Regions from separate parts of the Variovorax sp. GW821-FHT09D05 genome, predicted to be linked through region 1. Evidence: predicted binding sites of a transcription regulator. Region 1 holds the regulator's gene; each other region holds the start of a gene.
What was found. The regulator sigma-54, encoded in region 1, starts transcription at its own class of promoters, with help from an activator protein. The targets are predictions, from matches to a motif close to TGGCANGNAANCTGCTTT.

Region 1 (3,272 bases):
GGCCTCTGCGGTGGCCCAGATCAGTCCGAGCTTGCCGGCGTTCAGGTCTTCCGCCATCGGGCTGTAGCCAAGCAGGTCGTTGGGCGCGGGCGGCGGCGGCGGTGGCGTGGTGTCGGGGCCGGTGGCGACATCGAAGCGCTTCTGCAGCTCCTCGCGCGACAGGTCGCTGGCCACCACCGACTGGATCGGCCGCACGTAGATGCTGTTCCAGTACTGGTCGAACAGGCTGCCCAGCCGCGGGATCAGCGCGCCGGTGACGAAGGTGTCGAGGTCTAGAAAGTTCTCGCCCGCCGTGCGCCTGAAATACTGGTTGCCGATGTTGCGCCCGCCCGCCACCGCCATCGCGCCGTCGGCAATGAACAGCTTGTTGTGCATGCGGCGGTTCACGCGGCTGAAGTCGAAGAGCGACGCGCTGAAGCGCTTCAGCAGGCTGCCGCGCCCGGCCGGGAACGGGTTGAACAGGCGCAGCTCCACGTTGGGCGTGGCGGCCAGGCCGAGCAGCAGCTCGTCTTCGCCGGAGGTGTAGAGGTCGTCCATCAGCAGCCGCACGCGCACGCCGCGCTGGGCGGCGTCGCGCAGGGTGCGCATCAGGTAGCGGCCGGTCTCGTCGTTCTCGATCTGGTAGTACTGCACGTCGAGCGTGCGCTGCGCGCGACGGGCCAGCTGGATACGGGTGTCGAAGGCGAAGTCGCCGCCGGGCATGAGGCGAAAGCCGCTCAGGTCGGGGTCGGGCTGCGAGGCCAGCGCGATCTTGCCGAGCGCGGTGTCGGCTGACACGGCCATGGCCTTGGTGGGCGGGCGCGGCGCCTCGTCGGGCAATGTGGCGCAGCCTGCGAACAGCAAGACCGCCGCCATGACGAAAACCCAATGCCCACAACGCGAAAGCGACGGCAGGCGACGGGTCATCGGTGGCTTTCTACAGGGCCTTGCGAAGGTTGGCGGGCGCGATGCGCAGCGCCTCGCGGTACTTGGCCACGGTGCGGCGCGCGCACTCGATGCCCTGCTCTTTCAGCATCTCTGAAATCTGGCTGTCCGACAGCGGCTTCTTGATGCTCTCGGAGCTGACGAACTGCTTGATCAGCGCGCGCACCGCGGTGCTCGACGCATTGCCGCCGGTCTCGGTGCCCAGCGCCGAGCCGAAGAAGTACTTGAGCTCGACCGTGCCGAAGGGCGTGGCCATGTACTTGGCGGTGGTCACGCGCGAGATGGTCGATTCGTGCAGGCCCAGCTCGTCGGCAATCTCGCGCAGCACCAGTGGACGCATCGCGAGTTCGCCGTGCACGAAGTAGCTCTTCTGCCGCTCGACGATAGCGTTGCTCACGCGCAGGATGGTGTCGAAGCGCTGCTGGATGTTCTTGATGAACCAGCGCGCCTCCTGCAGCCGCTGCGACAGCGCCTGGCTGCCTTCGCCCTTGTGCGACTTGAGTGCGCCGGCATAGATGTCGTGCACGCGCAGGCGCGGCATCACCTCGGGGTTCAGCATGACGCGGAACTTCACATTGGTGCCGCGGCCCGTCTTGGTGACGATCACGTCGGGAATGACGATGTTGCGCTCGACGTCGACGAAGCGCCGGCCCGGCTTCGGCTCGAGCCGCGCGATGATCTGCAACGCCGAGCGCACCAGCTCCTCGTTGCTGCGGGTGAGCGTGGCCAGGCGCTTGAAGTCGCGGCGCGCGAGCAGCTCCATTGGCTGCTTGCAGATGGCAATGGCGGTCTTGCGGACCAGTTCTTCCTCGTCGGTCTCGTCCTCGCGGGCCAGGGCGCGCAGCTGGATGCCCAGGCATTCGCCGAGGTCGCGCGCGCCGACGCCGGCGGGTTCCAGGCTTTGCAGCAGGCCGAGCGCCACCTGAAAGTGATGCACGAGGTCGTCGAACTGGTCGTTGTCGTCGCCGGCCAGGCCCGAGGCCAGTGCGGGCAGCGAGTCTTCTAGGTAGCCGTCGTCGTTGAGCGATTCGATGAGAAAGCGCAGCGCGGCGCTGTCGTTCTCGTTCAGGCGCAGGCTCAGCGCCTGGCGATGCAGGAAGGACTGCAGCGACTCCTGGCTGCGCGCGAGTTCGGTGGCGTCGGCACGTTCGTCGTCGCCGAGGTTGTTCTGGCGCGCGGGCGCATCGCTGCCCCATTCGCTGTCGTCGGGCGCCATGTCGACGGTGCCGTCGCCTTCCCAGTCGGGCTCGCGCTCGGTGATCTCGGCAGCGGGGCCGTCGGTGTCGGCCGTGGTGGTGGTGCTGGTTTCGGTGGAAGCAGTGGACGCGCTGGCGGCGGGCGAAGCGAAGTCGCTTTCGCCGTCGCCGCTATCGCCGCCGTCGTCGCGCGGCACCGGGGCATCGGCCGTGTCGAGCCCGAATTCCTCGCGCGCCGCTTCTTCAGCCGTGCGCTCGAGGAACGGGTTCTCGTCGAGCATCTGCTCCACCTCCTGGCTCAGTTCGAGCGTGGAGAGTTGAAGCAGCCTGATCGACTGCTGCAGCTGTGGCGTCAACGCCAGATGCTGCGAGACGCGAAGGGATAGCCCTTGCTTCATGGGAACCGCTCCCGCCCTTACATGCGGAAGTGTTCGCCCAAGTACACCCTGCGTACTTCGGCGTTGTCGACGATCTCCGAGGGTGTGCCTTGTGCCAGCACATGCCCGTCGCTGATGATGAAAGCGTGATCGCAGATGCCCAGCGTTTCACGCACGTTGTGGTCGGTGATGAGCACGCCGATGCCGCGCTCCTTCAGGAAACTGATGATCCGCTGGATCTCGATCACCGCGATCGGGTCGATGCCGGCGAAGGGCTCGTCCAGCAGGATGAAGCGCGGCTGCGTAGCCAGCGCACGCGCAATTTCGACGCGGCGGCGCTCGCCGCCCGACAGCGCGAGCGCGGGCGAATCGCGCAGGTGGTCGACGCGCAGGTCGGCCAGCAGCTCGGCCAGGCGCTCGTCCATGTGCTGCTTCGACAGCGGCGCCATCTTGCCGTTCTCGTCGGGCTCGCTCTGGAGCTCGAGCACGGCGCGCACGTTTTCCTCGACCGTGAGCTTGCGGAAGATCGAGGCTTCCTGCGGCAGGTAGCTCAGGCCCATGCGGGCGCGGCGGTGGATCGGCATGTGGGCGATGGGCTCGCCGTCGATGCTGATGTCGCCCGCGTCGGCGCGCACCAGGCCCACGATCATGTAGAACGAGGTGGTCTTGCCCGCGCCGTTCGGCCCGAGCAACCCGACGACTTCGCCCTTCTGCACGTCGAGCGAGACGTCTTTCACGACCGTGCGGCTGCCGTAGCTCTTCTTCAGGCCGCGCG
Region 2 (3,272 bases), on a different contig from region 1:
GCGGCGTCCGTGGCGAACAGCACGCCCACCGCCACGAAGCTCAGCCAGAAGCCGGCCTGCATCAAGGCCCACGGATCGAGCGCGACCACCACGGCCGCCGTCAGCAGCCACACATGCGGCCAAGGCCAGCGCCGGCCCGTGAGGCGCAGCAGCGCGACCGTCGCCAGCATCCACACAGTGCGCTGCGAGGGCACGCCCCAGCCGCTGAAGAGCGCGTAGAGCGTGGCCAGTAGCACGCCGCCTATCAACGCTGCCTGCTGCGCCGGCAAGCGCAGCATCAGCCGCGCGCTGCGCCGCCAGAGCAGGCCGACGATGTGCGCGGCCAGCCAGGCAAACATCGTGACGTGGAGGCCGGAGATCGACATCAGGTGTGCCACGCCCGTGGCGCGGAACACGTCCCAGCCCGAGCGGTCGATGGCGCTCTGGTCGCCGGTGACCAGGGCCGCGATCACGCCGGCCTGGGCGCGGTCGGGCACGCGCTCGAAGACGGCATCGCGCACGGCTTCGCGTGCGCGCTCGATGGGGTGCCGCCACGTGCTTGCCACCAGCATTGGCGCCGCATCGCGCGCGCCGGTTCGCACATAGCCGCTGGCATGCAGGCCCTGCTCCCACATCCAGAGTTCGCTGTCGAAGCCATGGGGATTGCGGCTGCCGTGCGGCGCCTTCAGACGCACCGTCAGCCGCCATCGCTCGCCGGCGTGCAGGGAGCCGACTGTGCTGGCCAAGGGCGTGCGGCTTTCGGAAGCACGGCTCCACAGGCTCGAGCCTTCGGCATACCAGCCGAGTGCAATGCGATCGGGCACCGCGGGCCGCCCCTGCGCATCCGGATCAGCCCAACCCGCGGACTCGACATCCAAGCGGAACTGCGTTCCAGCTTCGTTTCGCTGGGGCATCTCCGACACCACGCCCGTGACATGCAGGTCGCGCCCTTCGAGCGCCGGGTCAAGCGCGCCGCTCGCATAGACCGCCGCGCGCCATCCCGCGAGCCCTGCGCCGGCCATCGCGCCGCATAGCAAGGCGATGAGCATCAGGCCCCTGCCCGGCATGCGTCGCCAACACAGGCCGGCCACTGCCACGAACAGCAAGCCGGCGTAGGCCCACGCCGGCCAAAGCACCGCCTGCTGCAGTTGCAAGACGGCTCCCAGCAGCGAGCCACCCAGCGCCACGAACGCCCCCGCTCCACCCATGGCACCGCCAGACGCACGAAACGGCGTCAACGAAAAACTCCCGAACCCATGATGCAAACCCTCCCCAAAGTCACGCTCAGTGGCGCGTTAATTGCTTGGCATCTGGGCTAGTATGCGTCTCACAAGAGACATCTTTTCGATGCAATCTCGCAGTACTGCACACAAAAACGCATGTCCATTCACGCCGCTCTCCACCACGTCACCCACTACAAATACGACCGCCTGGTGCAGTTGGGCCCACAGGTCGTGCGCTTGCGTCCCGCGCCGCATTGCCGCAGCAACGTCATCTCGTATTCGCTGCGGGTCGAGCCGGCCGAGCACTTCGTCAACTGGATGCAGGACCCGTTCGCCAACTACCAGGCGCGGCTCGTGTTCCCCGAGAAGACGCGCGAGTTCAAGGTCACGGTCGACCTCGTGGTCGAGATGGCGGTCTACAACCCCTTCGACTTCTTCCTCGAGCCGCAGGCCGAGAACTTTCCTTTCAAGTACACGGCCTCGCAGGCCGAAGAGCTCGCCCCCTACCTCGTCACCGAAGCGCCCACGCCGCTGCTGCAGGCCTACCTCGACAAGATCGATCGCAAGGAGCAGCGCACCATCGACTTCCTGGTCGGCATCAACCAGCAGGTGCAGCAAGACGTCAATTACCTGATCCGCATGGAGCCCGGTGTGCAGACGCCGGAAGAAACGCTCACCAGCGGCAGCGGCTCTTGCCGCGACTCGGGCTGGCTGCTGGTGCAACTGCTGCGCCACTGCGGGCTGGCCGCGCGTTTCGTCTCGGGCTACCTGATCCAGCTCACGCCCGACGTGAAGGCGCTCGACGGCCCTAGCGGCACCACGGTCGACTTCACCGACCTGCACGCCTGGTGCGAAGTGTTCCTGCCGGGCGCAGGCTGGATCGGCCTCGACGCCACCTCGGGCCTGCTGGCCGGCGAAGGCCACATTCCGCTGGCCTGCACGCCCACGCCTTCGAGCGCGGCGCCCATCGAGGGCGGCGTCGACGAATCCGAGGTCGAGTTCGGCCATGAGATGAAGGTCACGCGCATCTACGAATCGCCGCGCGTCACCAAGCCCTACACCGAAGAGCAGTGGTCCGAAGTGCTGGCCCTGGGCGACGCTGTCGACGCGCGCCTGAAGGCCGGCGACGTGCGCCTCACCATGGGCGGCGAGCCGACCTACGTGGCCACCAGCGACCGCGACGCGCCCGAATGGAACACCGACGCCCTCGGCCCCACGAAGCGCGGCTACGCCACCGAGCTCGTGCACAAGCTGCGCGCCGAGTACGGCAAGGGCGGCTTCCTGCATTTCGGCCAGGGCAAGTGGTACCCGGGCGAGCAACTGCCGCGCTGGGCGCTGTCGATCTTCTGGCGCGCCGACGGCCAGACGCTGTGGCACGACCCCGAGCTGTTTGCCGACGAGCGCTTTCCCACGCACTACACGAGCGAGGACGCGCGCCGCTTCACCACCGTGCTGGCCCACAAGCTCGGCCTGACCGAGCGCTACATCCAGCCAGGCTACGAAGACATCTACTACTACCTCTGGCGCGAACGCCGCCTGCCGGTGAACGTCGACCCCTTCGAATCGAAGCTCGACGACGAACTCGAACGTGTGCGCCTGCGCCGCGTGTTCACGCAGAAGCTCGACGCGGTGATCGGCTACATGCTGCCCATCGAGCCCGGCAATGCGAACGGCGACGCCCCCGCGCTCGCCGGCCCGGCCTGGAAGACCGGCCCCTGGTTCCTGCGCGACGACCGGCTCTACCTGATCCCGGGTGACTCGCCCATGGGCTACCGCCTGCCGCTCGACTCGCAGCCGTGGGCCAGCAAGGGCGACTACCCCTACCTGATCGAACGCGACCCGACCGCGCCGCGCGGCGCCCTGCCGAGCGCGGCCGACTACCGCGCGCGCTATGCCGTAGGCACAACCGGCACAGGGGCCGACCTCGGCGCAGTGCCCTATGCCTTCGGCGCACCGCCCGTCGTGCCCGCCTCGCTACGCATGCAGGCGCCGGGCAGTGCCGGCGAAGGCGATGCATCGGCTGCAGCAGCAACTGACGATGCGGACGACAAATCGACCACGCGCCAGCCG
Region 3 (3,272 bases), on a different contig from region 1:
TAGCGGCGGATGAAGTCGGCGAAGGGCTCTACCAGCACGCTCTGCAGCCATTCGGCGGCATTCTTCGCCTTGGGCAGCACGCGCGGCACTGGTTCGGGCGACAGCAGCACCGTGATCACGCCCACCGCCATCGAGGCTGCCATCACCAGGTAAGCCGTCTTCCACGCCCCGTTCTGGTAGGCCGCCGCGCCCGTGACCGCGGCCGCCGGTGCCACCTCGGCCCAGGCCGCGACCCACAGCACGCCCGCGCCAGCCCAGATCATCGCGAGCCGGTAGCCGGTCTGGTAGGCGGCCGCCAGCGCGGCCTGCTTGCGCGTTTCGGCCGATTCGATGCGGAAGGCGTCGAGGGCGATGTCTTGGGTGGCCGAGCCGAAGGCCACCAGCAGAGCGCACCAGATCAGCGGCGTGAGGCCCAGCCGGGGGTCGTTCAACGCCATGCCGATCAGCCCGGCGATCACCACGCACTGCGCCAGCAGCAGCCAGCCGCGCCGGCGCCCGAGCAGCGTGGTCAGCGGCGGCAGCGGCAGCCGGTCGACCAGCGGCGCCCAGACCCACTTGAAGCCGTAGGCCAGGCCGACCCAGCTCAGGTAGCCGATGGTGGTGCGGTCGATGCCCGCTTCGCGCAGTCGGAAACTCAGCGTGCCGAGCACCAGCAGCAGTGGGAGCCCGGCGGAGAAACCCAGCGCCAGCATGCGCAGGGTGGCGGGTTCCAGGTAGACCTTCAGCGCGTCGCGCCAGGGCGGTGAGGGGGTGGTGGGGGTTTCTGCGGGCGAGGCGGACATGAACCCCGGATTGTCCATGAGTGGCGGGGGACATCGGCCAGGGCCTTTGTCTTCATTTGTTCCTATGATCCGCCTCCTATGTGCACACGCTGCGATCGCCCTGTTTCCGCCATTTCTGCCGCTTCTGGGTGGAATCCCCGGCGGGCTTTTCTTCTGGCCGCCGCCGGCGCGGCCCTCGGTGCGCCGGCGCTGGCGCAGGTCGATGTCGGCAACGCCTCGGTGGCGCGCAACCTCGTACCGGCCGACAGGATCGAGGCTGCCGGCGTGCAGCAATACGGCCAGTTGCTCGAACAGGCGCGCGCCAAGAATGCGCTCGCGGGCGACAGCAACCCGCAACTGCAGCGCCTGCGCGCCATCGCCAAGCGCCTCATTCCTTTCGCCACGCCGTGGAACTCGCGCGCCCGCGACTGGAAATGGGAGGTCAACCTGATCGGCAGCAAGCAGATCAACGCCTTCTGCATGCCCGGCGGCAAGATCGCCTTCTTCACCGGCATCCTCGAACAGCTCAAGCTCACCGACGACGAGGTCGCGATGGTCATGGGCCACGAAATGGCCCACGCGCTGCGCGAGCATGCGCGCGCCCGCATGGCCAAGAGCGCGGGCACGGGCGCGGCGCTCTCCATCGGTGCGCAACTGCTCGGCTGGGGCCAGGTGGGCGACCTGGCGGCGCGCGCCGGCACGCAACTCCTCACGCTCAAGTTCAGCCGCAGCGACGAGACCGAGGCCGATCTCGTGGGGCTCGAACTCGCGGCGCGCGCGGGCTATGACCCGAAGGCTTCGGTGTCGCTGTGGAAGAAGATGGCCGCGGCGTCGAAGAACCAGGGCAGCCTGAACTTTCTCTCGACGCACCCGAGTGGGCCGGATCGCATCACGAAGCTTGAAGCGAACCTGCCGAAGGTCGAGCAGCTCTACCGCGACGCGAAGAAGAGCTGACCTGCATGACGCTCTTTCCCCTTGGGGAGAGGGCGGCGGCCTCTAGATAAGAGCCGCGCCTCATCGTCTGCACCTGCCCTCACCCCAACCCTCTCCCCGAGGGGGAGGGGGCCAATCCCCGACACGTTTCAGATCCGCGCCACACAGCGTTTCCGCTGGCACGCCGCTTGCATCTCAACTTGTACACATGTTTGGATGCCTAATGATGGTGCATGAAGAAAACGGAGAAAGCGGATCGCCCGCCGCTGCCTGGATCGCGAAATTCGCGGCCCCCGTGGCGGACGCAGCGGCTGGCAAGGCCCTGGGCTTTGCCCTGCCGCTCGCCGGACTGAGCTTCGCGGTCAAGGACAACATCGACGTCGCCGGCGTGCCCACCACGGCCGCCTGCCCGGCCTTCGACCGCCTCCCCACGGTCCACGCAGCCGTGGTGCAGCGCCTGCTCGAAGCCGGTGCATCCCTGGCTGGCAAGACCAACCTCGACCAGTTCGCCTGCGGCCTGAACGGCACGCGTTCGCCGTACGGCGAAGTGCCAAACGCCTTCGACGCGCGATACGTTTCGGGCGGCTCCAGCTCTGGCTCGGCCTACGTGGTGGCAGCCGGCGAGGTCGACTTCGCGCTGGGCACCGACACCGCCGGCTCGGGCCGCGTGCCTGCCGGGCTCAACAACATCGTCGGACTCAAGCCTTCGCGCGGCCTGCTGAGCACCTTCGGCGTGGTGCCCGCCGCGCAGAGCGCCGACTGCGTCTCGATCTTCGCGCGCACCGTCGCCACCGCGGTCGACGTGCTGCTCGCCGCAGTCGGCCACGACGCGCGCGACCCGTACTCGCGCGACCTGACCCTGAGCCGCAAGCCGCTGCCTGCGCACTTTCGCTTCGGCGTACCTGACAAGCTGAGCTTCTCCGGCGACACCGCCGCCGAACGGGCGTTCAACGACGCGACCGCGCGCCTGCTGGCCATGGGTGGCTCGCCAGTCACCATTTCCTACGCCCCGCTCGCCGAGGCAGCCGCGCTGCTCTATGAAAGCGCACTGGTCGCCGAACGCTACGCCGCGGTGCGCGAGTTCTTCGATGCGCACGGCGACGACGTGATCGAGCCCGTGCGCGGCATCCTTGCGAGTGGCCGCAACTACAGCGCCGCCGACGTGTTCGAGGCCCAGACGCGGTTGCGCGCCATTGCGCAGCAGGTCGAGCCGATGTGGCGCGACATCGACGTGCTGCTCGTGCCCACTGCGCCCACGCACTACACCCGCGAGCAGATGCGCGCCGACCCGGTGGTGCTCAACCGCAACCTCGGCGCGTACACCAACTTCGTCAACCTGCTCGACTACGCCGCGCTCTCCGTGCCCAGCAGCCTGCGCGCGGACGGCCTGCCCTTCGGCATCACGCTGATCGGCCCCTGCGGCAGCGACCTCGCGCTGGCCGACCTGGGCCAGCGCTACCACCACGCCACCGGGCTCGCGCAAGGCGCGACCGGCGTGCCGTTGCCCGAGCCGCGTGCCATTCCTGGCCTCGCCGCGCCGGACGCCGGCACGCTGCCCATCGCCGTGGTCGGCGCGCA

Region 2: the regulator sigma-54 is predicted to act here: its motif matches at 1,268-1,285, upstream of AC07O3_RS17590 (transglutaminase family protein).
Region 3: the regulator sigma-54 is predicted to act here: its motif matches at 1,872-1,889, upstream of atzF (allophanate hydrolase).

What each region holds. Positions count from the first base shown of each region.
Region 1 is NZ_JBWKOZ010000007.1:426,828-430,099, forward strand. Features, by position in the region: gene AC07O3_RS21225 (phospholipase D family protein) at 1-906, opposite strand, end outside; gene rpoN (RNA polymerase factor sigma-54) at 917-2,518, opposite strand; gene lptB (LPS export ABC transporter ATP-binding protein) at 2,536-3,272, opposite strand, start outside.
Region 2 is NZ_JBWKOZ010000006.1:137,494-140,765, forward strand. Features, by position in the region: gene AC07O3_RS17585 (DNA internalization-related competence protein ComEC/Rec2) at 1-1,187, opposite strand, end outside; gene AC07O3_RS17590 (transglutaminase family protein) at 1,359-3,272, shown strand, end outside.
Region 3 is NZ_JBWKOZ010000011.1:53,609-56,880, forward strand. Features, by position in the region: gene AC07O3_RS27375 (AmpG family muropeptide MFS transporter) at 1-800, opposite strand, end outside; gene AC07O3_RS27380 (M48 family metallopeptidase) at 861-1,715, shown strand; gene atzF (allophanate hydrolase) at 1,918-3,272, shown strand, end outside.